2 regions of the Bacillus sp. CZDM1 genome follow, and region 2 is predicted to be linked to the other one. Evidence: a T-box and tRNA genes for the amino acid it is inferred to sense, from the RefSeq annotation. Region 2 holds a T-box; the other holds one or more tRNA genes.
The links. A T-box is a leader RNA that pairs with one kind of tRNA and senses whether it is charged. The one in region 2 lies ahead of alaS (alanine--tRNA ligase), so its partner is inferred to be a tRNA-Ala.
Positions count from the first base shown of each region.

Region 1: it encodes a tRNA-Ala, which carries the amino acid that the T-box ahead of alaS (alanine--tRNA ligase) is inferred to sense. The anticodon was not compared.

Region 1 covers NZ_JBUESO010000005.1:465,798-472,442, forward strand. The annotation lists gene ACY3XC_RS14840 (selenium metabolism-associated LysR family transcriptional regulator) at 1-204, opposite strand, end outside; gene ACY3XC_RS14845 (sulfurtransferase TusA family protein) at 371-610, shown strand; gene ACY3XC_RS14850 (DsrE family protein) at 654-1,016, shown strand; gene ACY3XC_RS14855 (OsmC family protein) at 1,032-1,745, shown strand; gene ACY3XC_RS14860 (vitamin-B12 independent methionine synthase) at 1,761-2,930, shown strand; gene ACY3XC_RS14865 (OsmC family protein) at 2,952-3,404, shown strand; gene ACY3XC_RS14870 (DEAD/DEAH box helicase) at 3,537-4,913, shown strand; tRNA gene ACY3XC_RS14875 (tRNA-Ala) at 4,947-5,019, opposite strand; gene ACY3XC_RS14880 (MgtC/SapB family protein) at 5,101-5,796, opposite strand; rRNA gene ACY3XC_RS14885 (16S ribosomal RNA) at 6,391-6,645, shown strand, end outside.
Region 2 covers NZ_JBUESO010000001.1:626,589-633,233, reverse strand. The annotation lists gene recD2 (SF1B family DNA helicase RecD2) at 1-832, shown strand, start outside; gene ACY3XC_RS03420 (PRC-barrel domain-containing protein) at 825-1,340, shown strand; gene ACY3XC_RS03415 (hypothetical protein) at 1,353-1,544, shown strand; gene ACY3XC_RS03410 (YrzQ family protein) at 1,626-1,760, shown strand; gene ACY3XC_RS03405 (AI-2E family transporter) at 1,856-2,941, shown strand; T-box leader at 2,987-3,204, shown strand; gene alaS (alanine--tRNA ligase) at 3,271-5,904, shown strand; gene ACY3XC_RS03395 (IreB family regulatory phosphoprotein) at 6,129-6,395, shown strand; gene ruvX (Holliday junction resolvase RuvX) at 6,399-6,645, shown strand, end outside.

The DNA.
Region 1 (6,645 bases), on a different contig from region 2:
TGCCCACTGATACAAACGCTCACCGGATGGTGTAAGAATATTCTCTCTGCCAACCCGATCAAATAGACTTACATTAAGAGTTCTCTCAAGTGTTTGAATATGGGAGCTGACTGTTGATTGACTTAAAAAGATGTCTTCGGCTGCTTTAGAAAAGCTCTTATGCTCAACTACCTTTGTAAACACAAATAATTGGTGTAAATCCATAGACTTTGCCCCTTTATTCAAATTACCGATTTATATTTATCGGTAGAATAGATAAATTGAATTTATCTTATCATAACATTTTTTTATAATGGAATTGAACAAGGGTTATGAACAGTTTTTGAAATAAATACTGTGAATATATTACTAATTGATAGGAGCTGTATAAATGTCACTCCAATATATACCAGATCATATTTATGATGCTGGACCTACAGGGTGCGGGGAGCTGATTATGAATCTGTTCATAACGATGAAAAAGTTGAATAGCGGGCAGATCATTGAGGTTATTTCTTATGACCCAGGTGCAAGAGAAGACATCCCCGCTTGGTGTAGAATGCAAAAACACACCCTGCTAGATCGTAAGGATTTTGGAAAAATCAGTTATTACTATATTGAAAAAGGCTGATTCTAGTCTTTTACATAAAAATGAATATTCGGAGGAATTTATCATGGCGGGAAAATTTTTAGTTAGTTTAACAAATGCAAAGAATAACCCGGACAAAGCAACAGTTGGTTTTGTTGTAGCAAATGCAGCAGTGGCATCTGGACAGGAAACGGTTGTGTTTCTAAACGTTGAAGGCGCTTACTTGGCATCGAAAGGATATGCGGATGATATTCACGAGGCAGGATTCGCACCTTTAAAACAATTAATGGATAACTTCGTTGAAGCAGGCGGAACCCTTTGGGTTTGCAGCCCTTGTTACAAGAAAAGAGATTTGGATGAAGAAAACCTTGTTGAAGGTGCAACCATTGTAGGTGGAGCGAAACTAGTAGAGTTCCTTAGCCTAGGTGCAGCCTCCATTACCTATTAAGAGCAGGTGAAGAATATGGTAAATGCACATGCTGTCTGTGATGGCGGTGACTTAGATTGTGGCTCAGGCTTACTATTAATCATAAAAAAAGCAATGGACCCATTATTAAATGGTCAAATACTCGAAGTCCGCAGCAGGGAGAGAACGGTTGCCGAAGACCTGCCAGCCTGGTGCAGAATGGTTGATCATTTATTTCTTGGTTCAGCTCCTGGTGATAATACAACTCATTACTTTATTAAAAAAGGATCATATGAGACTGAACTAGAGAAGGATTTACAGGCTGCAAAAGGGTATGAATGGAGTGTACGGGTCCGGGGAGAAAAGGATTTATCTGCAAAAATTCATTCAAGAAACCATACATTCACTGCAGGACAACCTGCAGAATTCAGCTCAAAAGTAACTGCTCCTAGTGCTATTGATTACTTGCTAGCCTCATTAGCTTCATGTTTGACTGTTGGTTACAAAGCACAAGCTTCGCGGAAAAATATCGAGATTGATAATCTGGAACTTTCAATTAAAGGCGGATTGGAAAATGTCTTATTCCATATGGAGTTAGAGGATGTTGGAAGCCCGAAAATCAACCATATTGTTGGAACTTTTTATGTATCCTCTCCAGAACTAGAAGATGTGTTGGGAGAATTATGGGTCAATACGCTTGAGAGATCACCAATTTATCAAACTCTTAATCAAATGATTACCATTGATATTAAACTATCAATCGTATTTTAACAAGGAGGATAAAACGTGAAATTCCCTCAATTCCCTACCACTGTTATTGGCAGCTGGCCAAGATCAAATGAAGTAAAACGGGCAATGCGTGATAAACGTGCCGGAAGAATAAGTGAAGCAGAGTTCGATTCAATTGCTGACCAGGCTGTATTAAAGTGTTTAAAATGGCAAGAGGATGCTGAAATCGATATTGTTTCCGATGGAGAACAACGGCGGGACAACTTTATCTCATTTGTTGCTGAGCATTTACATAATGTAAGAATGCTAACGGTATCTGATCTTCTCGATTATGTTGAGGATAAAGCAAGCTTTGAGGAGATTCTCGGAACATTAGATGTTCCAGCTTTCTCAATGTCTAATCCAGCAGCAACCGGTAAAATTAGCAGAAAAAAACCATTAGCACTAAATGATTATTTTTTTCTGAAAAAACATACAAACAAAGCAGTAAAAGTTGCACTACCCGGTCCCTACCTTCTAACAAGATCAATGTGGGTGGAAGGATTGTCGAAGGAAGCCTATCCGACTAAAGAGGATTTGTCAGTAGATGTTATTAAAGTTTTACGAGAAGAAATGGAAGATTTGATTTCTGCTGGAGTAGAATTCGTCCAATTTGATGAGCCGGTCTTAACAGAGCTTGTATTTACTAAGAAAAATGCAAATAGGACATTTATGTGCGGAGCGTTGACAGCAAAGGCAGATGCAGAGGAAGAAATTGCGTTTGCTTTGGATCTAATGAACCAGGTTACAAATGGAATGTTAGGCAGAGGAACAAGGGTTGGAGTTCATGTTTGTAGAGGTAATTGGAGCACTCAAGAAGAAGTTTTGTTAAAAGGTCCGTATGATTTATTAGTTCCTTATTTTTCTAATGTGAATATTGATCAGTTAATCCTTGAATATGCAACACCTCGTGCAGGTGAGATTGACGCTATACGCAATTTTGGCGGAAAAGAAATCGGATTCGGTATTATCAATCCTAGGACGGAAGCTATTGAGACTGTTGATGAAATTCTATCACGGGTGCAGGAAGTAAGAAATTATTTACCGGATGAGAAAATATTTTTAAATCCTGATTGTGGATTTGGAACATTTGCACAACGTCCGATGAATAGTGAAGAAATTGCCTTCAAAAAATTGAAAGTGATGTCTTCTGCTGCAAAAAAATTACGGGAAACGATATTAGTATAACGAATGAAGGCAGGTAATAGAATGGGACAATTGATGAATTTTAAAGTAGAAGGAAAAGGTACTGTAATGCGGACAGATTTAATTGCAGGAAAACATACAATTGCAATTGATGAGCCCATATCATTTGGAGGCAATGATTCTGCAATCGACCCAATGTCTACACTTTTAGCCTCACTCATTGGCTGTGAAAATGTTATGTCTCAATTAATTTCAAAAGAAATGAAGTTTGACCTTCAAGGGATTACTTTTGAGGTGGAAGGAAATTTAGATATAACGGGGTTAATGGGTGATTTATCAGTTAAACCCTACTTTCAAAATGTAACGGTGAAAGCATTTTTAGAAACATCAGAGCCTGATGAGCGAATTGAAGAGTTACAAAAAGCAGTTGATTTACGCTGCCCTGTTTTCAGAACCTTAAAGGATGCGGGAATACCGATTGAAAATCATTGGGTAAAAGCAACTGTTACAGCTTAAAGTTATCTAAGACCTTATCTCATCGATAAGGTCTTTTTTTCTTAATGTAAGGAATATTTGCTATTTCGGTGATAAACACTCAATATTAATAAGACAAAATTACTGTTAGAGATAGAGAAAGTAGGGATCTTTTTGCCTGATTTTAGATCATTAGGTATTTCTGAATCGAACGTAAATAAATTAAAGGAATTCGGTGTAGCAAAACCAACACCAATTCAAGAAAAGGCAATACCATTTGTAATGGGTGGGAGAGATGTTATTGCACAGGCCCAAACTGGGACGGGGAAGACATTTGCCTTCATACTGCCTATTTTAGAAAAAATAAATCCACAAGCACCGTATGTACAAGCACTCATTGTTACCCCAACCAGAGAATTGGCTTTACAAATTACCGAGGAATTTGAAAAGTTGACCAATGATATTGATGGTGTTGATGTGTTAGCAGTTTATGGCGGCCAGGATGTTGATAAGCAGCTAAAGAAACTAAAGAAGAATGTTCAAATCGTTGTTGGGACACCAGGCAGGCTGTTAGACCATATAAGAAGAGGAACAGTTCACTTATCAGAAGCTTCATTTCTAGTTCTTGATGAAGCAGACCAAATGCTGCATATAGGATTTCTAAATGAAGTTGAGGATATAATCAGGGAAACACCTAAGACACGTCAGACTATGCTTTTTTCTGCTACAATGCCAGAGGAAATACGGACACTAGCTAATAAACATATGCGTAAACCTGAATACATCCAAGTTGAAAAAACACAGGGCCCTGCGGAAAATGTTAAACTAATTGCTATTCATACCATTGATCGTGCAAAGCAAGCAACATTGATTCAATTAGTTGAAACACATAGACCATATTTAGCTGTAATCTTTTGTAGGACCAAACGCAGAGTCTCAAAGTTGTATGATGTTCTTAAATCTCACAAATTTTTATGTGATGAACTGCATGGGGACCTGTCGCAAGCCAAAAGAGAGCAAGTGATGAAACGCTTCAGGGATGGGGATGTTCAACTGTTGATAGCGACCGATGTCGCAGCAAGAGGTCTCGATGTTGAAGGGGTGACACATGTATTTAATTATGACATTCCTCAAGATGCCGAAAGTTTTATTCATCGAATAGGAAGAACTGGAAGAGCAGGTACAAAGGGATTGGCCATCACATTATATTCTTCAGACGATCGCCCAACTCTTGATATGATTGAAAAAGAGCTTAACATTACGATTCAAAAGCAAAACCTAGGAAATAGTGGAGAAAAGGAAGATAAAAAACCAAGTTCAACTTCAAAGTCGGAAAAGGTAGGGACATTTAAAACGAATAAAAACAGAAAGTCAGTTCGTACAACCGACGGTAAAAGTGATGGTAAGAGCAGTACGAGACAAAAAGGAAGAGGATCATCGAAGGATCAAGGGAACAAGAAGAGTCCTATTAAGGGAAAACGTACGAATACCAGACCAGGGGAAAAAGGCAGGAGCCAATCCAGTCCTAGTAAAAATAGAAGAATGACATAGAAAAAACCCTTGCGAGGCAAGGGTTTTTAAGTATGGAGACTATCGGGATCGAACCGACGACCTCTTGCATGCCATGCAAGCGCTCTCCCAGCTGAGCTAAGCCCCCGTATGTGGTACAAGAAAAATTATATCTTTCTCATACCATTCTTGCAATAGTAATTTTTACTTTTTCTTCAGTTAAAAGAAATTAACCCATGCTTTCTATTTCTACCTTATGAACGCCAGCTAATTTTGAAACAGAATCATATACCTCAGTAGTCTTCTCACGGTAATCTACTGCAATTAATATCTGCACGAGATGATCACCGTTATCTAAATCCTTTATGCGGATCCTGCGGATAATATATTTTCTCTCCATAATAAATGAAATGGCATCTTCAATCTGGATTTTATCCCTAATAAATAATTGAAGACTAATTTCCTTTTCACGCAATTGCTTTGGACCAATGAATTTCATGACATATGGTACCAATTCTACACTAATAATTAGTAAGGCGACACCAACAAACGCTTCGAAAAAGAAACCAGCCCCAACAGCGATACCGATTCCAGCTGCTCCCCAAATCATCGCGGCCGTTGTTAAACCAGATATACTGTCATTTCCCCGTCTAAGGATTACGCCTGCTCCTAGAAAACCGATACCAGAAACAATTTGCGCAGCAAGGCGAAGGGGGTCCATGGTAATTCTTACATCGTCAGAAGCTGGAAACATATATGCAGATTCAATCGAAACAATGGTAAGTAGACAACTCACTACAGATATTACAAGACTCGTCTTAAGTCCTACAGGTTTTCTCTTTAATTCGCGTTCAAGCCCAATTATAAGCCCGAAAATTGCTGATACTCCAAGCTTTAATAATATATCGTAATCAATATTCTCCATTGTCTTCACGTCCATTATTGTTGTGTTAGTGATTGTTAGAATATAGTTATTACTATTATACGATATCCCTTTGATGAAAAATAAAAAATATTAGTTATTACTAAATATAGTTGAAAAAGCTAGTGTTGCTTTTCTCTCTTCGTACAGTCCTAAATTATTTAAGTCCTTACTAATTACATATACATAAATGGTTGAAATTATGAGTCCATCACTTATTTGATTTATCCTTTGACTGTTGAATATTCTTTATTCTCCTTCAAATGACTAAAGTAAATTGTTGTTTACCTTCTACCTAAAATAAATGAATCCAAAAAAAATTATAAATTATATTGCAATCATTTTTCGAACATGTTATATTAAATCTCGTCCTCACGAGTGAGTCACACAACGAAAAAAAGAAATTAAAAAAGTTGTTGACATCGTCTTGATGGATATGCTAAATTAAAGAGGCCGCTTTCGAGCTTACTTGGTAGGACAAGCTCATTAGTGAAAGAATTTGTTCTTTGAAAACTAAACAAACAAGAACGTCAACAAACAATTTTTTAGCTTTTTATAAAAGCTAAGCCAACGTAACATTTTTGAGCTATATCAACTTTCTTGGAGAGTTTGATCCTGGCTCAGGACGAACGCTGGCGGCGTGCCTAATACATGCAAGTCGAGCGAATCTTGAGGTGCTTGCACCTCTTGATTAGCGGCGGACGGGTGAGTAACACGTGGGCAACCTGCCTGTAAGACTGGGATAACACCGGGAAACCGGTGCTAATACCGGATAATCCTTTTCCTCTCATGAGGAAAAGCTGAAAGTCGGTTTACGCTGACACTTACAGATGGGCCCGCGGCGCATTAGCT
Region 2 (6,645 bases):
TCATGATATCAAGAAGGGCTACTTACCAGCAAATGTTACCGTGAAGCAGCCCGACCGTTCGTTTATCAAGTGTTCAACGGCTCAGATTCCTCAAGTAATTGAAAAGGTTGCTCTTAATGCTAAAAGTAAGGGTTATTCAGCCAAGGATATCCAAATCCTGGCACCCATGTACAGAGGTCCTGCGGGGATTGACCGATTAAATGTCTTATTACAAGAAATATTTAATCCAAACCCAGATGGTACTCGGAAGGAAATTGCATTTGGGGAAGTGAAATACCGCATCGGTGATAAGGTCCTCCAGCTTGTAAATCAGCCAGAAAGTAATGTTTTCAACGGAGATATTGGAGAAATTATTTCCATTATTTATGCCAAGGAAAATACGGAAAAACAAGATATGGTCTACGTTTCCTTTGAGGGAAATGAAGTCGAGTATACACGACAGGACTTGAATCAAATTACTCATGCCTATTGCTGTTCGGTACATAAATCACAGGGAAGTGAATTCCCGATTGTGATCCTTCCCATCACAAGAAGCTATTTTCGAATGTTACGCAGGAATCTCATCTATACAGCGATAACACGGAGTAAACAGTCTTTAATCCTTTGTGGTGAAGAGGAAGCACTAAGGATGGGTGTGGAAAGGGCAGATGAACTAAGCAGACAAACCACATTATCCCAAAAGCTTCAGGAGATGATCTCAGTTAATGATTCCCCGGAAGTTGAAGAAACGGAAGAGGAACCAGGCTTAACAGCTGAGGAAAGATTTATGCAGGTTAACCCAATGATTGGCATGGAAAACCTTACACCTTATGATTTCATGGTAAATGACTAAAGCTATAAATGTTCACAGGAGGTGGGACACTCTGCGAACATTTTCTTTATTAAAGGGACAGCCAGTCTTTGAATACAATACTGGAGCAAAAATTGGTGAAGTTACTGATTTGTGTATCACAAACGAAGGGGTCGTAAAAGGCCTTATGGTCAAGAAAGGCGCTTTCTTCAAACAAACCTATTTTCTGGACATTCAAAATGTAACATCTTTTGGCTGGGATGGGGTCATGATTGAAGATGATGGCAGCCTTGAAAGACTAAAAACAACTCCAGAATATACCCTTAACCATCAACACTCTCTAAACGGAAAAATGATGATTTCAAAAAGCGGAGAGTCACTAGGATTGTTACAGGATGTATATTTTCATGAAGAATTGGGCACAATCGTAGGGTACGAAATTACGGATGGTTTCTTTTCGGATATCACAGACGGGAAACAGATTATACATTCCGAGAAGCCCCCTGCGATCGGAAAGGATGCCATCATCGTAGACGTTAATCATACGTGAGGTGTTCTTTCCATGTTCAAATGTCCCAATTGTCAGAGCAAGGATATCGGCAAAATCGGAATAAACCAATATTATTGCTGGAGTTGTTTTATTGAATTGTCTCTTGCTAAAGGTATTATCAATACCCATCAAGTCGAAGAAGATGGTACACTCAGCTCCTTAGATGACTTGTTTGAAGAAGAAGAGCGTCGCTACACCATATAAAGTGGGAACACTTATGTACTGAAGGTAGACAGGAAGCACAAAACAAAAGAGCACTGTCAAACTACAGAAGAGGTGAGACGTATGAATAAAGTGATGACTTCCGTTGTTGCATTTGGAGTTGGAATGGCAGCCTACAATGTTGCACAGCGAAACAACATGATGTCTGGCCGTCAAATGAAACGAATGTCCAGAAAGGTAAAACGAGCTTTATTCTAAAATGAATCCCCCTCATTTGTGAGGGGGATTTTTGCCTTATGTATAAATCCAGTATTTGTCTCTAAGAATAATGGTAATAAGGAGGCATAGTATCGGTGGAAATTCGGGTTAAATGGTTTTATCGGATCGGTTTCTTGCTTCTTTTACTCATTGCCCTTTACGTGTTTTTAAAAATTCGATTTGTCTGGCTGCCAATTGTAAGAGTGGCGTTAGTGATTATCCTGCCTTTCTTTATTGGGGGATTTATTACCTATTTGCTTCACCCCATTGTTGAGAAGCTCCATGAAAAAGGCTTACATCGCGGACTTGCGGTTTTTCTGATTTATTTTCTATTTTTTGGCGGTATTGGATTAGCGCTCTACAAAGGAATTCCTATATTTATTTCACAGGTAAGAGATCTTGCTGATAGTGCTCCTATCCTAGCAGAGCAATACCGAAATTGGATAAAGGACCTTCAGCTGCATACACGTGAATGGCCGGATGGTCTTCAGGAGCAATTAAACCAAGGGATAATTGGTTTTGAAAAAAGACTAAATTCTCTGTTGAACGTTATCGTAGATTCCATGCTGAACTTCTTGAATTTTGCTTTTGCCATCATGATTATCCCTTTTATTGCTTTTTATATGCTAAAGGATTTCACACTTATTAAACGAGCGGTTTGGTATATTACACCTAAAAGATGGCGAAGGAAGGGAACTCGTTTTCTAAAGGATATCGATGAATCACTTGGAAGCTACATTAGAGGGCAGCTTCTTGTTTGTCTCATTATCGGAAGTCTTTCCTCGATTTTATTTTGGATTTTCCATCTAAAGTATCCGCTGCTTTTAGGTATGATTATTGGGGTCACAAATGTTATCCCCTATTTTGGTCCCGTTATTGGGGCTGTTCCTGCTGTGATTATCGCTGCCACGGGCTCAGTTAAATTAGTGCTAATAACAATCGTAATCGTTTTTGGCCTGCAATTCTTAGAAGGAAATATATTGTCTCCCTATATCGTCGGAAAAAGTCTGCATATGCACCCATTGATGATTATGATGGCTTTAACGGCAGGAGGAGAAATAGGCGGAATCCTTGGAATGATAGTAGCTGTACCTGTTCTTGTTGTCCTTAAAGTAAGTATAATTCATGCGAAAAATCATTTCATGCATGAAAAAGTAAAGGAACCTGCGCCATCAGATTGACAAACGTTTTTTGTGTAGCTATAATCCCTTTATAGAATATTATGGATTAACATGTTGAAGGACCTTATTATGTTGTAGTCCATCTTTAAGAGAGGAGCTTCCTTGGCTGTGAGAAGCTCTAGATGAAGGATAACAGAAGCTAGTCTGGAGTGCAGCTAACCACTGCCGTTGTTGCCGCGTTAAGGCATTATTTGAGAGATGAACACCTAAAGATTTTGTGTTCATAATCAGGGTGGTACCGCGAGTTAGCTCTCGTCCCTGTTAGGGATGAGGGCTTTTTTGTGTTCTTTTTTAACTTATATTGGCTAACCTAAAGGAGGGTAAAAAATATGAAATACTTGACTGGTTCAGAAATTCGTAAAATGTATTTAGATTTTTTCCAGGAGAAAGGACATACTGTTGAACCCAGTGCGTCGCTTGTTCCTCATGAAGATCCAACATTATTATGGATTAATAGTGGTGTTGCCACATTAAAAAAATACTTCGATGGCCGTGTTATTCCAGCAAATCCAAGGATTACAAATGCTCAAAAGTCAATCCGCACCAACGACATCGAAAACGTTGGGAAAACTGCACGTCATCATACCTTTTTCGAAATGCTTGGTAACTTTTCCATTGGCGAATATTTCAAAGAAGAAGCTATTGAGTGGGCATGGGAGTTTTTAACAGATGAAAAATGGATTGGCTGGGATCCGGAACTTCTTTCTGTTACGATTCATCCAGAGGACCATGAAGCATTTGAACTTTGGAATAAAAAAATTGGTATACCTGAAGAGCGAATCATTCGTCTTGAAGGGAACTTCTGGGATATTGGTGAAGGTCCAAGCGGCCCGAATACCGAAATTTTCTATGATCGCGGTCCAGAGTATGGAGATGACCCAACAGATCCAGAATTATATCCAGGCGGCGAGAACGAACGCTATCTTGAGGTTTGGAATCTGGTATTTTCTCAGTTTAATCATAATCCGGACGGTACGTATACACCGCTGCCAAAGAAAAACATTGATACAGGCATGGGCTTAGAAAGAATGGCTTCTGTTGTCCAAAATGTACCAACTAACTTTGATACTGATTTGTTTATCCCGATTATCAGAGCAACCGAAGAGATTTCCGGTGTGAAATATGGCGAGGATAAAGAAAAGGATACTGCGTTTAAAGTGGTTGCCGACCACATTCGTACAGTTGCCTTTGCTGTAGGTGATGGGGCATTGCCATCAAATGAGGGACGTGGATATGTATTACGACGCTTACTTCGCCGAGCAGTCCGCTATGCAAAACAAATTAATATCAATCGTCCTTTTATGTATGAACTTGTACCAGTAGTAGGGGAAATCATGGATGATTTCTACCCAGAGGTAAAAGACAAGACTGATTTTATTCAAAAAGTGATTAAAAATGAAGAAGAACGCTTCCATGAAACCTTGCATGAAGGCTTATCTATACTTGGCAATGTAATCAAAAAAGAAAAGGAAAAAGGAAGCGATATGGTTTCTGGAAGTGATATTTTCCGACTCTATGACACCTATGGTTTTCCAGTTGAATTAACCGAAGAGTATGCAGAAGAAGAGGGAATGAAGGTAGACCACGCTGGTTTTGAAACAGAAATGGAATTACAGCGAGAGCGTGCTCGTGCTGCTCGCCAGGATGTCGATAGTATGCAGGTTCAAGGCGGTGTACTTGGAGACATTAAGGTAGCAAGTGAATTTATTGGATATGACCAGCTTCAAACAAGCTCTACGGTTGTGGCAATCATTAAAAATGGTGAATTGATTGAAGAAGCATTCACTGGGGACGAGGTTCAATTAATTCTTGATGTAACACCATTCTATGCAGAAAGCGGCGGGCAGATTGCAGACCGTGGAATGATTTATACAGAAGGTGTTGCCGTCGCTGTTAAGGACGTACAAAAAGCGCCAAATGGTCAAAATCTTCATAAAGCTGTGGTAGAGTCAGGTATATTAAAGACAGATGCAAAAGTGACAGCAAGCGTAAATCAAGATAATCGCGTCCAAATTATCAAAAATCATACGGCTACCCACTTGCTTCATCAAGCATTAAAGGATGTACTTGGTACGCATGTAAACCAAGCAGGTTCACTAGTAGAACCAGACCGTCTCCGTTTTGATTTCTCACACTTTGGTCAAGTGAAACCAGAGGAACTAGAGGAAATTGAGAAAATCGTTAACGAGCAAATTTGGAAAAATATCGAAGTAAATATTAGTCTCAAACCGATTGCTGAAGCAAAAGAAATGGGTGCAATGGCTCTTTTCGGTGAAAAGTATGGTGATATCGTACGTGTTGTTAAAGTGGGCGATTATAGCTTAGAGCTTTGCGGCGGCTGTCATGTACCGAACACATCTGTAATAGGGCTATTTAAAATCGTTTCTGAAGGCGGAATTGGCGCAGGTACAAGGAGAATTGAAGCCGTTACAGGTGAGTCGGCATACCAATTGATGAATGATCAAGTGAGTTTATTAAAGGATGCAGCTGATAAGTTGAAAACCAATCCTAAAGAAGTCGTTAATCGAATAGAAGTCTTAATGGCTGAAATCAAACAGCTTCAGCGTGAAAATGAATCACTTTCTGCTAAATTAGGAAATATCGAAGCTGGCAGCCTTGTATCGAAAGTAAAGGTCATTGATGGTATTACGGTATTGGCTGCAAAGGTTCAAGCATCTGATATGAACAACTTGCGTAATATGGCAGATGATTTGAAGCAAAAAGTCGGATCAGCTGTAATCCTTCTTGGAAGTGTAAATGAAGGAAAAGTTAATTTAATCGCCGCTGTCACAAAGGATTTAATTGACAAGGGATACCATGCGGGTAAATTAATCAAAGAAGTTGCCACACGCTGCGGCGGGGGAGGCGGCGGCCGGCCTGATATGGCACAAGCTGGCGGAAAAGATCCAGAAAAACTAGACTCTGCCCTGCAATTCGTAGACGAATGGGTGAAATCAATTTGATAATGAGACAAAGTAGTGTAAAATATAGGTAACTAGAAAAGCGGAAGTGCCTTGCCCAGGGGCGACAGGCATAAGACGAGCCGGCGAGAAGGTTGTTCTTTAACCTTCTTGTCGGATTGGCTTATGACCCCGAGCCCCTAGGCACTGTAGCTAGACACTAAGGCTAAAATTAGCAACGTGTACAAGTTAGTTATCTCCTCTACTAAAAATGCGAGGTGCAAGTGATGAGCTCATTTGATAAAACGATGAGATTTAATTTTCCTGAAGAGCCTTTTGAACATGACGTTAATGATGTTCTTCTTCAAGTTTATGAGGCCTTACAGGAAAAGGGGTATAACCCAATTAATCAAATCGTCGGATATTTACTTTCCGGGGATCCTGCCTATATTCCCCGTCATCGGGATGCTAGGAATATCATTCGTAAACTTGAACGGGATGAGATTATTGAGGAATTGGTTAAATCCTATTTAAATCAACGACGTGAGGGTTAAGAAATGCGGATTATGGGATTAGATGTAGGCTCTAAGACAGTTGGGATTGCTATTAGTGATGAGCTTGGCTGGACTGCACAGGGCCTCAAAACCCTCAAAATCGACGAGGAAAAAAATAAGTTTGGTTTTGAAGAAATTGGTCAATTAATAAAAGAGTATGGAATCAGTCAAGTTGTTATTGGGCTGCCAAAGAATATGAATGGTTCCATTGGACCTCGTGGTGAAGCCAGTAAGCGATACGCAGAGGAAA